One region of the Pseudomonas sp. NPDC089752 genome, then DNA from elsewhere that is predicted to be linked to it. Evidence: predicted binding sites of a transcription regulator. Region 1 holds the regulator's gene; the other holds the start of a gene.
The links. The regulator sigma-54, encoded in region 1, starts transcription at its own class of promoters, with help from an activator protein. The targets are predictions, from matches to a motif close to ANTGGCATNNANNTTGCTNT.

Region 1 (7,887 bases):
AGGCCTGGCGGCCAGTATCGATGCCAACTTCGTCAAGGCCTGCGAGCTGATCCTGGCGAGCAAGGGCCGAGTCGTGGTGGTCGGCATGGGCAAGTCGGGGCATATCGGCAACAAGATCGCCGCAACCCTGGCCAGTACCGGCACGCCGGCGTTTTTCGTGCATCCGGCCGAAGCCAGCCATGGCGACATGGGCATGATCACCCGTGACGATGTCATCCTGGCCTTGTCCAACTCTGGCAGCACCGCCGAGATCGTCACCTTGCTACCGCTGATCAAGCGCCTGGGCATCCAGCTGATCAGCCTGACCGGCAACCCCGACTCGCCGCTGGCCCAAGCCGCCGAAGCCAACCTTGACGCGCGCGTCGCTCAAGAAGCCTGCCCGCTCAACCTGGCGCCGACCTCCTCGACCACTGCGGCCCTGGTACTGGGCGACGCCCTGGCCATCGCCCTGCTCGAGGCCCGTGGTTTCACCGCTGAAGACTTTGCCTTCTCCCACCCAGGCGGTGCACTGGGCCGGCGCTTGCTGCTCAAGGTAGAGAATGTCATGCACGCCGGCGATGAACTGCCGCAAGTGCAACGTGGCACCCTGCTCAAGGACGCGTTGCTTGAAATGTCGCGCAAGGGCCTGGGCATGACCGTGGTGGTCGAAGCGGACGGCAAGCTGGCCGGGATCTTCACCGACGGCGACCTGCGCCGCGCTCTGGACCGCAGCATCGACGTGCATACCACCCTGATCGACCAGGTCATGACCGTGCACGGCAAGACCGCCCGCGCCGAAATGCTCGCCGCCGAGGCCCTGAAGATCATGGAAGACCACAAGATCAGCGCTTTGGTGGTGGTGGACAAGGAAGAGCGCCCGACCGGCGCCCTGAACATGCACGACCTGCTGCGCGCCGGCGTGATGTAGAGGAGACAGTGCAAATGACCCACGACCTGATGCAACGCGGCCAAGCCATCAAACTGGCCGTATTCGACGTCGACGGCGTACTTACCGACGGCCGCCTGTACTTTCTCGAGGACGGCAGCGAATTCAAGACCTTCAACACCCTCGACGGCCAGGGCATCAAGATGCTCATGGCCTCGGGCGTGACCACGGCGATCATCAGCGGGCGCAAGACCCCGGTGGTCGAGCGCCGGGCGAAGAACCTCGGCATCCCGCACCTGTTCCAGGGCCGCGAGGACAAATTGGTGGTACTCGACGGCCTGCTCGCCGAACTGGGCCTAAGCTATGAGCAAGTCGCTTATCTTGGCGACGACCTGCCCGACCTGCCGGTGATTCGCCGGGTCGGCCTGGGCATGGCCGTGGCCAGCGCCGCGCCGTTCGTACGCCAGCACGCCCATGGCGTGACCCAGGCACGTGGTGGCGAAGGTGCCGCGCGCGAGTTTTGTGAACTTATCATGCAGGCCCAGGGCACCCTGGACGCTGCCAACGCCAACTACCTGTAAGGCTACCCATGTTCAGCAAGAAAGCCCGCAATTTTGCGCTGCTCGCGGTAATCGCCGCCCTGCTGGTGGCCATCGGCTATTGGAATGTCAGCCCCGAGAGCTTCATGGACAAGCCGGTGGCGCAGGTCGACGAAAGCGCCATCGACTATTACGCGATCAACGCCCATAGCGTGCAGTTTCTGCCCGACGGCAAGCTGCAATACGAAATGACCGCCGACAAGGTCGAACACCTCAAGGCCACCGAGGTCACACTGGTGACCACGCCCGACCTGCACATGTACCGGGGCACCGAATATCCCTGGCACGTGCAGAGCGTACGCGCCGAGGTCAACCCCGATGGCACCGAGGTCGAACTGATCGACAAGGTTCGAGTCGCCCGTACCGACGAAAAGCAGCGTGAAACCATCATTACCAGTTCACGCATGACTGTGTTCCCGCAGAAGCAATATGCGCAGACCGAGCAAGCCGTTAGAATCGACGGCGCCGGTGGCACGACTACGGGCAAAGGAATGAAAGCGTATTTGAAAGAAGGCAGGATGGACCTGCTCTCTAACGTAAGAGGACAGTATGAGGCTCGTTAAAACCCTCCCCCTTTTGCTCAGCCTGAGCGCAGCACTGGGAAGCGCGAGCGCCTTCGCCCTGCCGACCGACCGTGACCAGCCGATACGCATCCAGGCCGACAACGCGCACCTGGACGACAAGCAAGGCGTGGCCACCTATACCGGTGACGTGATCATCACCCAAGGTTCGATGATGATCAAAGGTAACACCGTGACCATGACCCGTGCCGCCAACGGCGACATCGACGTGGTCACCTCGGTGGGCAACCTGGCCTATTTCGAGCAACAGCAGAGCACTGCCAAGCCTGACAAGATGAAAGGCTGGGCCGTGACCATCCAGTACCAGGCGCAAAAAGACACGGTGATCCTCACTGACCGCGCCAAGGTCGAGAACGAAGGCAACACCACCGAAGGCGAGAAAATCGTCTACAACACCAAGTCCCAGGTGGCGACCGCCGGTCGTGGCGGCAACGTCACCGCTCCGCGTCAGCGTATCGACATGGTGATCCAGCCGAAGAAGAAGGCCGAGTAAATGGCAACCCTCAAAGCCCAGCACCTGGCCAAGAGCTACAAAGGTCGGCAGGTCGTGCGCGACGTCAGCCTGTCGATCGACAGCGGCCAGATCGTCGGCCTGCTCGGCCCCAACGGCGCCGGCAAGACCACCTGCTTCTACATGATCGTCGGCCTGGTCCAGGCCGATCAGGGCCGTGTGCGCATCGACAACCTCGATGTCAGCCACCAGCCCATGCACGGCCGCGCACGCGCCGGCATCGGCTACCTGCCGCAGGAAGCCTCGATCTTCCGCAAGCTGTCGGTGGCCGACAACATCATGGCCATCCTCGAGACCCGCAAGGAGCTCGACCGCGAGGGCCGTCGCAAGGAGCTGGAAAGCCTGCTGCAGGAGTTCCACATCAGCCACATCCGCGACAACCTCGGCATGAGCCTGTCCGGTGGCGAGCGCCGCCGCGTCGAGATCGCACGCGCCCTGGCGACCGCACCGAAGTTCATCCTGCTGGACGAACCCTTTGCCGGTGTCGACCCGATTTCGGTCGGCGACATCAAGCAGATCATCCACCACCTCAAGGCCAAGGGCATCGGTGTATTGATCACCGACCACAACGTCCGCGAGACACTGGATATCTGCGAAACCGCCTACATCGTCAACGACGGCCAATTGATTGCCGAAGGCGATGCGCAGACCATCCTGGCCAATGAGCTGGTCAAGGAAGTTTACCTGGGCCACGAGTTCCGGCTCTGATCCCAGGACGTGCCTGGAGCACGGGCTTTGCCGCCTTGATGGGGCTTAAGTTGTTACAGTGCTCTAGGCAAACGCTACAATTTAAGGCATAAAACTTGCTTGAATTTGGCGCTCCGGCGCCCTCGTGTAGTGGATGGCGCATGCGCGCCGGCGAACAAGGTATTTAGCCCCAGCCATGAAACCATCGCTCGTCCTAAAAATGGGCCAGCAACTGACGATGACCCCGCAGTTGCAACAGGCCATCCGCCTACTTCAGCTCTCCACCCTGGACCTCCAGCAGGAAATCCAGGAAGCGCTGGAGTCCAATCCGATGCTCGAACGTCAGGAAGACGGCGACGACTTCGACAACAGTGACCCGATGGCGGACAACGCCGAGAACAAACCGGTCGCCGAAGTTCAGGACAACAGTTTCCAGGAAAGCACCGCCAGTGCCGAAAACCTGGAAGACGGTGAGTGGAGCGAGCGAATCCCCAACGAGCTTCCGGTCGACACGGCCTGGGAAGACATCTACCAGACCAGCGCCAGCAGCCTGCCGAGCAACGATGACGACGAGTGGGATTTCACCACCCGCACATCCGCCGGCGAGAGCCTGCAAAGCCACCTGTTGTGGCAGCTGAACCTGGCACCGATGTCCGACACCGACCGCCTGATCGCCGTCACCCTGATCGACAGCATCAACGGCCAGGGCTACCTGGAAGACACCCTCGAAGAGATTTGCGCCGGTTTCGACCCGGAGCTTGACATCGAGCTCGACGAGGTCGAAGCGGTACTGCACCGCATCCAGCAGTTCGAACCTGCCGGCATTGCTGCGCGCAACCTGGGCGAATGCCTGCTGCTGCAGTTGCGCCAGCTACCCGCCAGCACGCCGTGGATGGCCGAGGCCAAGCGCCTGGTCAGCGACTTCATCGACCTGCTCGGTGGGCGCGACTACAGCCAGCTGATGCGCCGCATGAAGCTCAAGGAAGACGAATTGCGTCAGGTCATCGAACTGGTGCAGAGCCTCAACCCGCGCCCGGGTTCGCAGATCGAATCCAGCGAGCCGGAATACGTGGTGCCTGATGTCATCGTGCGCAAGGACAGCGATCGCTGGCTGGTCGAGCTGAATCAGGAGGCAATCCCGCGCCTGCGCGTCAACCCGCAGTACGCAGGGTTCGTGCGTCGCGCCGATACCAGCGCCGACAACACCTTCATGCGCAACCAGTTGCAGGAGGCACGCTGGTTCATCAAGAGCCTGCAGAGCCGCAACGAAACGCTGATGAAGGTGGCCACGCAGATCGTCGAGCATCAACGCGGCTTCCTCGATCACGGTGACGAGGCGATGAAGCCCCTGGTGCTGCATGACATCGCCGAAGCAGTGGGCATGCACGAGTCGACCATTTCGCGGGTGACCACGCAGAAATTCATGCATACACCCCGCGGCATCTACGAACTGAAATACTTTTTCTCGAGCCACGTCAGCACTTCGGAAGGCGGCGAATGCTCGTCCACGGCGATCCGCGCAATCATCAAGAAACTGGTTGCGGCGGAAAATCAGAAAAAGCCATTGAGTGACAGCAAGATCGCTGGTTTACTGGAGGCACAAGGCATCCAGGTCGCCCGTCGCACCGTCGCCAAGTACCGCGAGTCCCTCGGCATCGCACCGTCGAGCGAGCGCAAGCGACTGATGTAGCCCCTGAGATGTGCCACAGCGTTTGTGGGGCAGGTGCAACACCTGCCTCTTTATGCACGGGCAACAAAGGAGAAGCTGTATGCAAGTCAATATCAGTGGACAGCATGTAGAAGTCACCCAACCGCTGCGCGATTATGTGCTTGAAAAGCTCGCCCGGGTGGAGAGTCACTTCGACAAGATCACCAACGTGCAGGTCATCATGAAAGTCGAGAAGCTGCAGCAGAAGGTCGAAGCGACCTTGCAGATTCCCGGTGGAGAAGTGGTTGCCAACGCCGAACACGAAGACATGTATGCAGCGATCGATGCCCTGGCCGACAAGCTCGACCGTCAACTGAAAAAACACAAGGAAAAACAGCAAAGCTTGCTGCAAGGTGCGGCTGCCCGCTGATCCCCCTCATCCATGATCCGACTTGAAACCATCCTGACCCCCGGCCGTTCCCTGGTGAACGTGCCGGGCGGCAGTAAGAAGCGCGCCCTGGAAAAGGTCGCCACCCTGATTGCCGAACAAGTGCCCGAATTGGAGATGCAAGACGTCTTCGAAAAGCTGATCGCTCGGGAAAAACTCGGCTCCACCGGTTTCGGCAATGGCATCGCCATTCCCCACTGCCGCATCAAAGATTGCACTGGCCCGGTTAGCGCCCTGCTGCACCTGGACGCTCCGATCGATTACGACGCCATAGATGGCGCACCAGTCGATTTGCTGTTCGTCCTGCTGGTGCCAGAAGCAGCCACTGACGCCCACCTCGAACTGCTTCGCCAGATCGCCAGCATGCTCGATCGCAAGGATGTGCGCGACCGTCTGCGCAGTGCCGCCAGCAGCGATGCCCTTTACCAGGTAGTCCTGGACGTTCAGAACGAGGCCTGAATATGCGCCTGATCATCGTTAGCGGCCGGTCCGGCTCCGGCAAAAGTACCGCCCTCGATGTGTTGGAAGACAACGGCTATTACTGCATCGACAACCTTCCTGCCGGCTTGCTCCCGCAGTTGGCAGAGAACGCGCTGATCAACACCGAGTTGCAGCAGCCGAAGGTGGCGGTGTCGATCGATGCGCGCAACCTGCCCAGCCATCTGTCGCGCTTCCCCGACCTGCTTGCGGAAGCCCGTAGTCGGCATATCCAGTGTGATGTGCTGTTTCTCGATGCCGACGAAGATACCCTGCTCAAGCGATTCTCGGAAACTCGACGACGCCACCCGCTGACCAACGCGGACCGCTCGCTGGCCGAAGCGATCCGGGTGGAAAGCGAACTGCTCGGGCCAATTGCGGACCTTGCCGACCTCAAGATCGACACAACCAACCTCAACCTGTACCAGCTGCGCGACTCGATCAAGCTGCGCCTGCTCAACCAACCTGAGCCCGGCACCGCATTTCTGGTCGAATCGTTCGGTTTCAAGCGCGGCATGCCAGTCGATGCCGACCTGGTATTCGATGTGCGTTGCCTGCCCAATCCCTATTGGAAGCCTGAGCTGCGTGAGCATTCTGGCCTGGAGCAGCCGGTTATCGAATATCTGGCCGCACAGCCGGATGTCGAAGAAATGTTTTCCGATATCTCCAGCTATCTGCTCAAATGGCTGCCACGCTTCGCCGCCAGCAACCGTGCCTATGTCACCATTGCCATCGGCTGCACCGGCGGTCACCACCGCTCGGTCTATATCACCGAACGCCTTGGCCAGTTGCTGCAGCAGTCATTGAAAAACGTCCAGGTCCGCCACCGCGACCTTTAGCCACAGGATCCGCACCACGATGCCCGCCCGTGAAATCACCATCATCAACAAGCTGGGCCTGCATGCCCGGGCGGCCGCCAAGTTCGTTGGCGTGGCCGGGCGCTTCCCCTGCCAGGTGCGGGTGGGGCGCGCGCCAGACAAGCTGGTGGATGGCAAGAGCATCATGGCGGTGATGATGCTGGCGGCGGGCAAAGGCACCCAGGTGCACCTGCACACCGAAGGTGAGCAGGATAGTGATGCCCTGGATGCGTTGGTGGCGTTGATCGACAACTATTTCGACGAAGGCGAATGAAAAGCCCTTGTAGGAGCGGCTTCAGCCGCGATGCGAGCGACGCGGTGGCTGGCACCGGCTTTGCCGGTGATCGCGGCTGAAGCCGCTCCTACGGGGGTTGCGGTGCTTACGACATCGCCGTATCCATCACCATCATCAAGCAGAAGCCAACACACAGCCCCAGGCTAGCCAAGCGGTGATGGCCATTGCTACGCGACTCGGGAATGATCTCCTGGGTCACCACCAGCAACATCGCCCCCGCCGCGCAGGCCAGACCCAGCGGTAGCAGCAGCTCGGCGACGTTCACCAACCATGCGCAGATCACTGCTGCCAGCGGCTCCACCAGCCCTGATGCCGCACCGATCAGGAATGCCTTGAAGCGCGGCATCCCCGCCCCTGCCAGCACCAATGCGATGACCAGGCCTTCGGGTACATCTTGCAGGGCGATGCCCATGGCAAGGCTGTCGGCATCGGCCATGCCACCACCGGCCGACACTCCGATGGCCATACCCTCGGGAATGTTGTGGGCGATGATGGCGATCACGAACAACCAGATCCGTGCCGCGATTACCGGCTGATTTTCGTTGCCGACCAACGCCTCGGGCGAGGTGCCAGACACCTTGAGGTCGACTACGAACAGGCACAACGCACCAAACAACAGCCCAAAACTGATCAGGCCGCCCGCTCCCCATGGGCTGAAGCCAATGGATTGCGCGGCATCCAGCCCCGGTATGATCAGCGAGAACGCGGTGGCTGCCAGCATCACTCCGGCGCCGAAGCCCAACAGGGTATCGGCCAGGGCTACCGGCATATTACGAATCACCAACACCGGTACCGCGCCCAGCGCTGTACCCAGTGCGCACAGTGCACCACCCTCGAGGGCGCGCAACATGCGCGGTTCCAGGTCCAGCCAGGCGATACCCTTCGCCACCAGCAGGGCCGTGCCGACCAAAAGCAGCAA
Region 2 (7,887 bases), on a different contig from region 1:
GAATCAGTACCGCAGCTGCCAGGTTTTCCTTGAGCGGCGCGGCGCCTTGCTGCAGGCGGTAGCCGCGCTGGTGCAGGCTGTGGCCGGAGAGGTCGAGCGAGAGGATCGCCTCGCCACGGTCCAGGCGCAGGTGCACACGCACGTCCGGGTCGATCTTCTCCACCGACGGGCGCAGGCCTTCGCGGTTGCGCAGCTTGTCGACGATCGCGTCCTTGACCTTCAATGCACCGAAATGGGTGTTGTCGATGCCCGAGCCATGGCCACTGAACTCCACGGCCAAGGTGCCGTCGGCTGCCAGGTGATCGGCCCAGTCGACAGCGTTGACGCCGTCGTACAGGTCGTCGGCGTTCTTCATGTTGAAGCGCTTGAGCACCAGCAGCACGCGGTTGGCCAGGCGCGACCAGAGGCACAGGCGGTAGGCGGTTTCCATGTCGGCTTCGCCGCGAATGGCCGAGGTGTGCTCACGCACTTGGTCAAGGCCAAGGCCCTTGGCCTCTTCGGCAAGCAGGCCTTCCAGGCCTTTGGGGCAGGTGAGATAGAGTTCGAAACGGTCCGACATGAGTATTCCAGAGCCTTGGGCTGTTTGAGTGACGAGGCGACGCATCGCCCCGCCGATGTTTGCCCGAACGCCCTTCCAGCAAGCGTCCGAGTGGCCTCCCCCGCACGGATAAGTGCGGTGGGCGGGCCGGGCCGCCTGATCGATCTGCTCTCGCCGGTGGCAGAAACAGCTTAGATCATCAGGCAGTACCAATAATTTCTGCCGACTTCGGGATCCATGTGACCCTTCGTCGCATTACCAATTATTTCTGTCACCCCGCCGCAACGCTGGCGAAATGACGTCAATGTTCAGCAAACCCCGATCACAGCGGGCCAAACGCTAAACAAGGTTGAGTCGCATTTATTTACTTATCCCCTCACCCACGGAAAGGTTACCTGCTTATGACAAATCGATCATTCACACCGTGACTCGCATTCGTTAGAACTGGTCTCAGGCCGCTTCGCAATGAGGCGGCACTTTCAGCCCGCCACGCCGGCAGCGGGCGCACACCGGCAGAACGACTCTGCCCGGCCTCGGAGAGGCCGACGGGACATTACAGTCAACAAGTGAGGGCAACACCCTATGAGAAGACTTAAGCGTGATCCGTTGGAAAGAGCATATTCACGTGGCTACCAATACGGGGTCACCGGCAAATCCCGCGAACTTTGCCCCTTCAATCTTCCTTCTGTTCGCCAAGCCTGGATCAACGGCTGGCGCGAAGGTCGCGGTGATAACTGGGACGGAATGACTGGCACCGCTGGCATCCATAGACTCAACGAAAATCACGCCGTTGGCTGATCGAGGACACTGAATTCGATTTACCATGCACGCCCCATCCGGGCGGCGGGCGAAGGCCCAGGGGCCCCTTGATGGGGCCCTTTTTTATGGCTGCCTTTATACCCGAGGCATGGCTGCAATGGCATCCACCGCTTCACGAATAAGCGCTGGCCCTTTGTAGATGAAACCCGAGTAGATCTGCACCAGGCTCGCCCCGGCGGCGATCTTCTCGGCGGCATGCCGGCCTTCGGTAATACCACCCGCCGCGATGATCGGCATTCTGCCACCCAGCTCGCCCGAGAGCACCTTGACGATATGCGTGCTTTTCTGCAGCACAGGTGCACCCGACAAGCCGCCCGCCTCCCCCCCATGCGGAAGGTTTTCGACGCCTTCACGGCCCATGGTGGTGTTGGTGGCAATCACCGCATCCATGCCCGATTCCATCAGCGTTGCTGCTACCAGCGCGGTTTCTTCATCGCTCATGTCCGGCGCGATCTTGATCGCCAACGGCACACGCTTGCCATGTTCGCCGGCAAGCTGTTCGCGGCGCTCGGCCAGGGCATCGAGCAGTTGCTTGAGCGAGTCGCCAAACTGCAGGCTGCGCAGGCCCGGAGTATTGGGCGAGCTGATGTTGACGGTGATGTAGCTGGCCTCGGTGTAGACCTTGTTCAGGCAGATCAGGTAATCGTCGACCGCGCGCTCGACCGGGGTGTCGAAGTTCTTGCCGATATTGATACCCAGCACACCGTCATAGCGCGAAGCCCGCACGCGTTCCAGCAGGTGATCGACGCCCAGGTTGTTGAAACCCATGCGGTTGATGATCGCCGTCGCTTCCGGCAGGCGGAACAACCGTGGCTTCGGGTTGCCCGGCTGAGGGCGCGGGGTCACGGTTCCGATTTCGACGAAGCCGAAACCCAGCTGGGCAAAGCCGTCGATGGCCGCACCATTCTTGTCCAGGCCGGCGGCCAGTCCCACCGGGTTGGCGAAGTTCAAACCCATCACGTTCACCGGCAGCGCCGCCGGCTGCTTGCACAGCATGCCGTTGAGCCCAAGACGGCCACCGGCACCGATCAGGTCCAGGGACAGGTCGTGGGAAGTTTCCGGAGAAAGCTTGAACAGCAGCTGGCGGGCCAGGGTATACATGGGCGGGCAAGGCTCAGGGGCAAATGAGGCTGCGATTATAGCCAGCGCGCGCCCAGCATGACAGCGCCTTGGCACATGCGTTGCTACATCGCCTGTACGACTGCCTAATCCGTACAGGCGAGGATCTACGTGAATACATCTGCTCTGGCTTGGGTCAACGGCAGCGACGCGCCGGAAAAACCCAGCCTCTATATCGGCTTCATGGCCCTCACCGATTGCGCCTCGGTGGTGGTAGCCGCCACCCAGGGCTTCGCCCAGCAGCACGGCCTGACCCTCAACCTCAAGCGCCAGGGCTCATGGGCCAGCCTGCGTGACAAGCTGGCCAGCGGCGAACTGGATGCCGCGCACTGCCTGTACGGCCTGGTTTACGCCGTGCACCTGGGCATTGGCGGCGTGCCGGCCAGCGACATGGCGGTGCTCATGGGGCTGAACCAGAATGCCCAGGCCATCAACCTGTCCCCTGCCCTGCAGCGCAAGGGCGTGACCAGCCCTGAAGCACTTGCGCGTCTGGTGCACCAGAGCGGTGCGCGACTGACCTTCGCCCAGACCTTCCCCACCGGCACCCACGCCATGTGGCTTTATTACTGGCTGGCCAGCCAGGGCATCCACCCGCTGCACGACGTCAACAGTGTGGTGGTGCCACCCGCGCAGATGGCGGCGCACGTTCAGGCTGGCCGCATCGATGGCTTCTGCGTCGGTGAACCCTGGGCCGCCGCTGCCGTCGCCCAGGGCCAGGGCTTCACCTTGGCTACCAGCCAGTCGATCTGGCCCGATCACCCGGAAAAGGTCCTGGCCTGCGCGCGCAGCTTCGCCGAACAGTACCCCAACAGTGCACGCGCACTGATCAAGTCGATCCTCGCTGCCAGCCGTTTCATCGAGCAAAGCCAGGAAAACCGCCGCAGCGCTGCGCAACTGCTCAGCGGCAGTGCCTACCTGGATACGCCACTGGAGACTGTCGAACCGCGCCTGCTCGGCGACTATCAGGACGGCCTCGGCAACCACTGGCAGGACTCACATACCCTGCGCCTGTTCGACCAGGGCCGGGCCAACCTGCCCTACCTCTCCGACGGCATGTGGTTCATGACCCAGTTCCGCCGATGGGGCCTGCTGCGCGACGACCCCGACTACCTCGGCGTAGCCCGTCAGGTGCAGCAACTGAGGCTGTATCACGAGGCCGCCGACACCCTCGGCGTGCCCTGCCCCGCCTCGGTCATGCGCAGCAGCCTGCTGATCGACGGCATCCGCTGGGACGGCAGCGACCCGCACGGCTATGCCCGCAGCTTCCGCCTGCATGCCTTGGGCGATACGCCCAATGCCCGTACCGGTTTGTGAGGGGGCTCACCATGCTGCGCATCCTGCTCATCGACGACACCCAGAACAAGCTCGGCCGCCTCAAGGCAGCGTTGCGCGAAGCCGGCTTCGAGGTGATCGAAGCGCCAGACCTGACCATCGACCTGCCCGCCTGCGTCGAAACGGTGCGACCGGATGTGGTGTTGATCGATACCGACTCGCCCGACCGCGATGTCATGGAACAAGTGGTGATGGTCAGCCGCGACCAGCCAAGGCCGATCGTGCTGTTCACCGACGAACATGACCCTGGGGTGATGCGCCAGGCGATCCAGGCAGGCGTCAGCGCATACATCGTCGAAGGTATCCACGCCGCCCGGTTGCAACCGATCCTCGATGTTGCCATGGCCCGGTTCGAGAGCGACCAGGCCCTTAAAGCCCAGTTGCTGGCGCGCGATCTGCAGTTGGCAGAGCGCAAGCGCATCGAGCAGGCCAAAGGCTTGCTCATGAAGATGAAGGATTGCAACGAAGAGCAGGCCTATACCCTGATGCGTCGGCAGGCCATGAGCCGGCAGCAGAAGCTGATCCAGGTGGCCGAGCAGATCATCGCCATGCACGAAATGCTGGGTTAGCGCCGCCAGCAGTGTTGGCCCACCTTTTGCTCGGTAAACCACACCGGTAGCCAACGGCGGTTGCCCACAAACCCCGACAAAGACGTCGCTCTCCTTTCCACGCCAGTGGACCGGGTAGCGGCGTCTTTTCGTTTCCGTTGCATTGCCGAGTGAGGTGTTCGATGACTACCAGCTTCTGGAAATCCGGGCATGTGCCCACGCTGTTCGCCGCGTTCCTGTACTTCGACCTGAGCTTCATGGTCTGGTACCTGCTTGGCCCGATGGCGGTGCAGATCGCCACCGACCTGCAACTGACCACACAGCAGCGCGGCCTGATGGTCGCCACGCCGATTCTGGCGGGCGCGGTGCTGCGCTTCGTCATGGGCCTGCTGGTCGACCGCCTGTCACCGAAGACCGCCGGCTTGATCGGCCAGGTGATCGTCATCGTCGCCCTGGCGAGCGCCTGGTACATGGGCGTGCACACCTACGAACAGGCCCTGCTGCTTGGCGTCTTTCTCGGCGTAGCGGGCGCCTCGTTTGCCGTGTCGCTGCCCCTCGCCTCGCAATGGTACCCGCCGCAGCATCAGGGCAAGGCCATGGGCATCGCCGGTGCGGGCAACTCCGGCACCGTTTTCGCCGCGTTGCTGGCACCGGTGCTGGCCGCAGGTTTCGGCTGGAACAACGTGTTCGGCTTCGCCGTGATCCCGCTGGTAATGACCTTGGTCCTGTTCACCTTGCTCGCGCGCAACGCACCACAACGACCCAAACCCAAGGCCATGGCCGATTACCTCAAAGCCCTGGGCGACCGCGACAGTTGGTGGTTCATGTTTTTCTACAGCGTCACCTTCGGCGGCTTCATCGGCCTGGCCAGCGCGCTGCCCGGCTACTTCAGCGACCAGTATGGCCTGAGCCCGATTACCGCAGGCTACTACACCGCCGCCTGCGTCTTCGCCGGCAGCCTGATGCGCCCGCTGGGCGGCGCCCTGGCCGACCGCTTCGGCGGCATCCGTACGTTGCTGGGCATGTACAGCGTGGCCGCCATCTGCATTGCCGCCGTTGGCTTCAACCTGCCCAGCGCCGCTGCGGCCCTGGCCTTGTTCGTCAGCGCCATGCTCGGCCTTGGTGCCGGCAATGGCGCGGTGTTTCAACTGGTGCCACAACGCTTCCGCCAGGAGATCGGCGTGATGACCGGCCTGATCGGCATGGCCGGCGGCATCGGCGGCTTCCTGCTGGCAGCGGGGCTTGGCACCATCAAGCAGCATACCGGCGACTATCAGCTGGGCCTGTGGTTGTTCGCCAGCCTCGGCCTGCTGGCCTGGTTCGGCCTGCATGGCGTCAAGCAACGCTGGCGCACCACCTGGGGCTCGGCTGCAGTGACTGCAGCGCGGGTCTGAGGCCTATCGATGAGCCTGCAACTGAGCTTTGCCCAGGCCAGCGCCACAGGGCCACGCGCCGAAAACCAGGACGCCCTGCGCCTGGTCACCCCGGCGCCGGAGCTTGCCGCCAGCAAAGGCTACCTGTTCGCCCTTGCCGACGGCGTCAGCCAGTGCGCGGATGGCGGCCTGGCAGCACGCGCCAGCCTGCAGGCGCTGGCCATGGACTACTATGCAACCCCCGCAACCTGGGCTGTGGCTCAGGCCCTTGACCGCCTGTTACTGGCACAGAATCGCTGGCTGCGTGCTCAGGGCAGCCAGCCGCTGTTGACCACGCTCAGCGCGCTGGTATTGCGTGGGCGCCGCTTTACCCTGGCGCACATCGGCGACTGCCGTGCCTATCGCTGGCACGCTGGCCGCCTGCAGTGCTTGAGCCAAGACCACGTGTGGGACCAGCCCGGCATGCAGCACGTGCTCAAACGCGCACTGGGCCTGGACGAGCACCTGCTGGTCGACTACCTGGACGGTGAGCTGCAGCCAGGCGAATGCTACCTGCTGCTCAGCGACGGAGTCTGGGCCAGCCTCGGCGATCAGCATATCCAGGCTGTGCTGCGCGAGCAGCCTGATCTGCAACTGGCCGCAGACACCCTGGTCGCCAGTGCCCATCATAACGGCAGCCAGGACAACGCCAGCGCCCTGCTGGTGCGGGTCGATCAACTGGGCACGGCCAACCTCGGCGACACCTTGGTGCAGCTGCAACAATGGCCATTGCCTGGCGCACTGCGAGAGGACCAGACGCTCGATGGCTGGCAGGTCGAAACGCGCCTGGCACACAGCCGCCAATCGCTGCTCTATCGTGTGCGCGACAGCCAAGGCCAGCCGTGGCTGATGAAAACCTTGCCTGCAGAACGCGCCCAGGAGCCGGGCGCAGCGCAAGCGTTGTTGCTTGAGGAATGGTTTCTGCGCCGGATTGCCGGCCGCCACTTTCCAGAGCTGCACCCCGCCAGCCAGCGCCAGCACTTGTATTACGTGATGCGTGAGCACAGCGGCCGCACCCTGGATGTGCTCCTTGCCGAACAGGGCCCGTTGCCAATCACACAGTGGCTGGAAGTGGCGCGCCAGTTGCTGCAGGCGGTCGCGGTGCTGCACAGACGCAACTTGCTGCACCGCGACATCAAACCCGACAATCTGCATCTGGGCGAAGATGGCCAGTTGCGGCTTCTGGACTTTGGCCTTGCCTACTGCCCAGGGCTATCCGAAAACCCATTGCACGAACTCCCCGGCACGCCTTCTTTCATCGCCCCGGAAGCCTTCGAGGGCCAGCCACCGAGCCCACGTCAGGACCTTTACGCTGCAGGTGTCACGCTCTACAAACTGCTTACCGGGCACTACCCCTACGGCGAAGTCGAGGCTTTCCAGCGACCACGCTTTGGCCAGCCGATCAATCCATCACGCTATCGCCCCGACCTGCCCGAATGGCTCCAGCACAACGTGCAGCAAGCCGTGGCGGCAGACCCGGCACAACGCTTCGAAACCGCCGAACAGTGGCTGCTGCTACTCGAACGCGGCGACCGTCAGCCGCTCGGCAACCCATCCCGCCCGCTACTCGAACGCGAGCCGCTGAAGGTCTGGCGGACCCTGGCGCTGCTGTCCCTGCTGCTCAATCTGGTGCTGCTGGTCAGCATGCTCAAGGGCTGAGCAGCAGCAAATCGCAGGCAAAGAAAAACCCGGCCGAGGCCGGGTTTTTCATTGAAGCTTCAGACCAATTACTTGGACTGGGCTTCTACCTGAGCTTCAACGCGACGGTTGACAGCACGGCCTTCTTCGGTGGCGTTGTCAGCAACTGGGCGGGTTTCGCCGTAGCCAACCGAGTCAACGCGAGTCGACTCAACACCGTACTGCTGGGTCAGAACCTGCTTCACAGCATTGGCACGACGCTCGGACAGCTTCTGGTTGTAAGCGTCTGGGCCCACGGAGTCAGTGTGACCTTCAACCACGGTGGTGGTTTGTGGGTACTGCTTCATGAAGTCAGCCAGGTTCTTGATGTCGCCGTAGCTGTTAGGCTTGACGACCGACTTGTCGAAGTCGAACTTGACGTCCAGCTCAACGCGAACGACTTCGGCAACAGCCGGGCAGCCATCAGCGTCAACGGTAACGT

Region 2: the regulator sigma-54 is predicted to act here: its motif matches at 2,526-2,545, upstream of ACIPZF_RS12000 (CmpA/NrtA family ABC transporter substrate-binding protein).

What each region holds. Positions count from the first base shown of each region.
Region 1 covers NZ_JBIVGP010000004.1:69,725-77,611, forward strand. The annotation lists gene ACIPZF_RS07765 (SIS domain-containing protein) at 1-907, shown strand, start outside; gene ACIPZF_RS07770 (KdsC family phosphatase) at 922-1,446, shown strand; gene lptC (LPS export ABC transporter periplasmic protein LptC) at 1,455-2,027, shown strand; gene lptA (lipopolysaccharide transport periplasmic protein LptA) at 2,014-2,538, shown strand; gene lptB (LPS export ABC transporter ATP-binding protein) at 2,539-3,264, shown strand; gene ACIPZF_RS07790 (RNA polymerase factor sigma-54) at 3,440-4,933, shown strand; gene hpf (ribosome hibernation-promoting factor, HPF/YfiA family) at 5,013-5,321, shown strand; gene ptsN (PTS IIA-like nitrogen regulatory protein PtsN) at 5,334-5,798, shown strand; gene rapZ (RNase adapter RapZ) at 5,801-6,655, shown strand; gene ACIPZF_RS07810 (HPr family phosphocarrier protein) at 6,675-6,947, shown strand; gene ACIPZF_RS07815 (ZIP family metal transporter) at 7,054-7,887, opposite strand, start outside.
Region 2 covers NZ_JBIVGP010000006.1:139,599-147,485, reverse strand. The annotation lists gene rlmKL (bifunctional 23S rRNA (guanine(2069)-N(7))-methyltransferase RlmK/23S rRNA (guanine(2445)-N(2))-methyltransferase RlmL) at 1-559, opposite strand, end outside; gene rmf (ribosome modulation factor) at 1,121-1,336, shown strand; gene ACIPZF_RS12005 (quinone-dependent dihydroorotate dehydrogenase) at 1,433-2,458, opposite strand; gene ACIPZF_RS12000 (CmpA/NrtA family ABC transporter substrate-binding protein) at 2,588-3,790, shown strand; gene ACIPZF_RS11995 (ANTAR domain-containing response regulator) at 3,802-4,377, shown strand; gene ACIPZF_RS11990 (nitrate/nitrite transporter) at 4,539-5,750, shown strand; gene ACIPZF_RS11985 (protein kinase) at 5,760-7,427, shown strand; gene ACIPZF_RS11980 (OmpA family protein) at 7,496-7,887, opposite strand, start outside.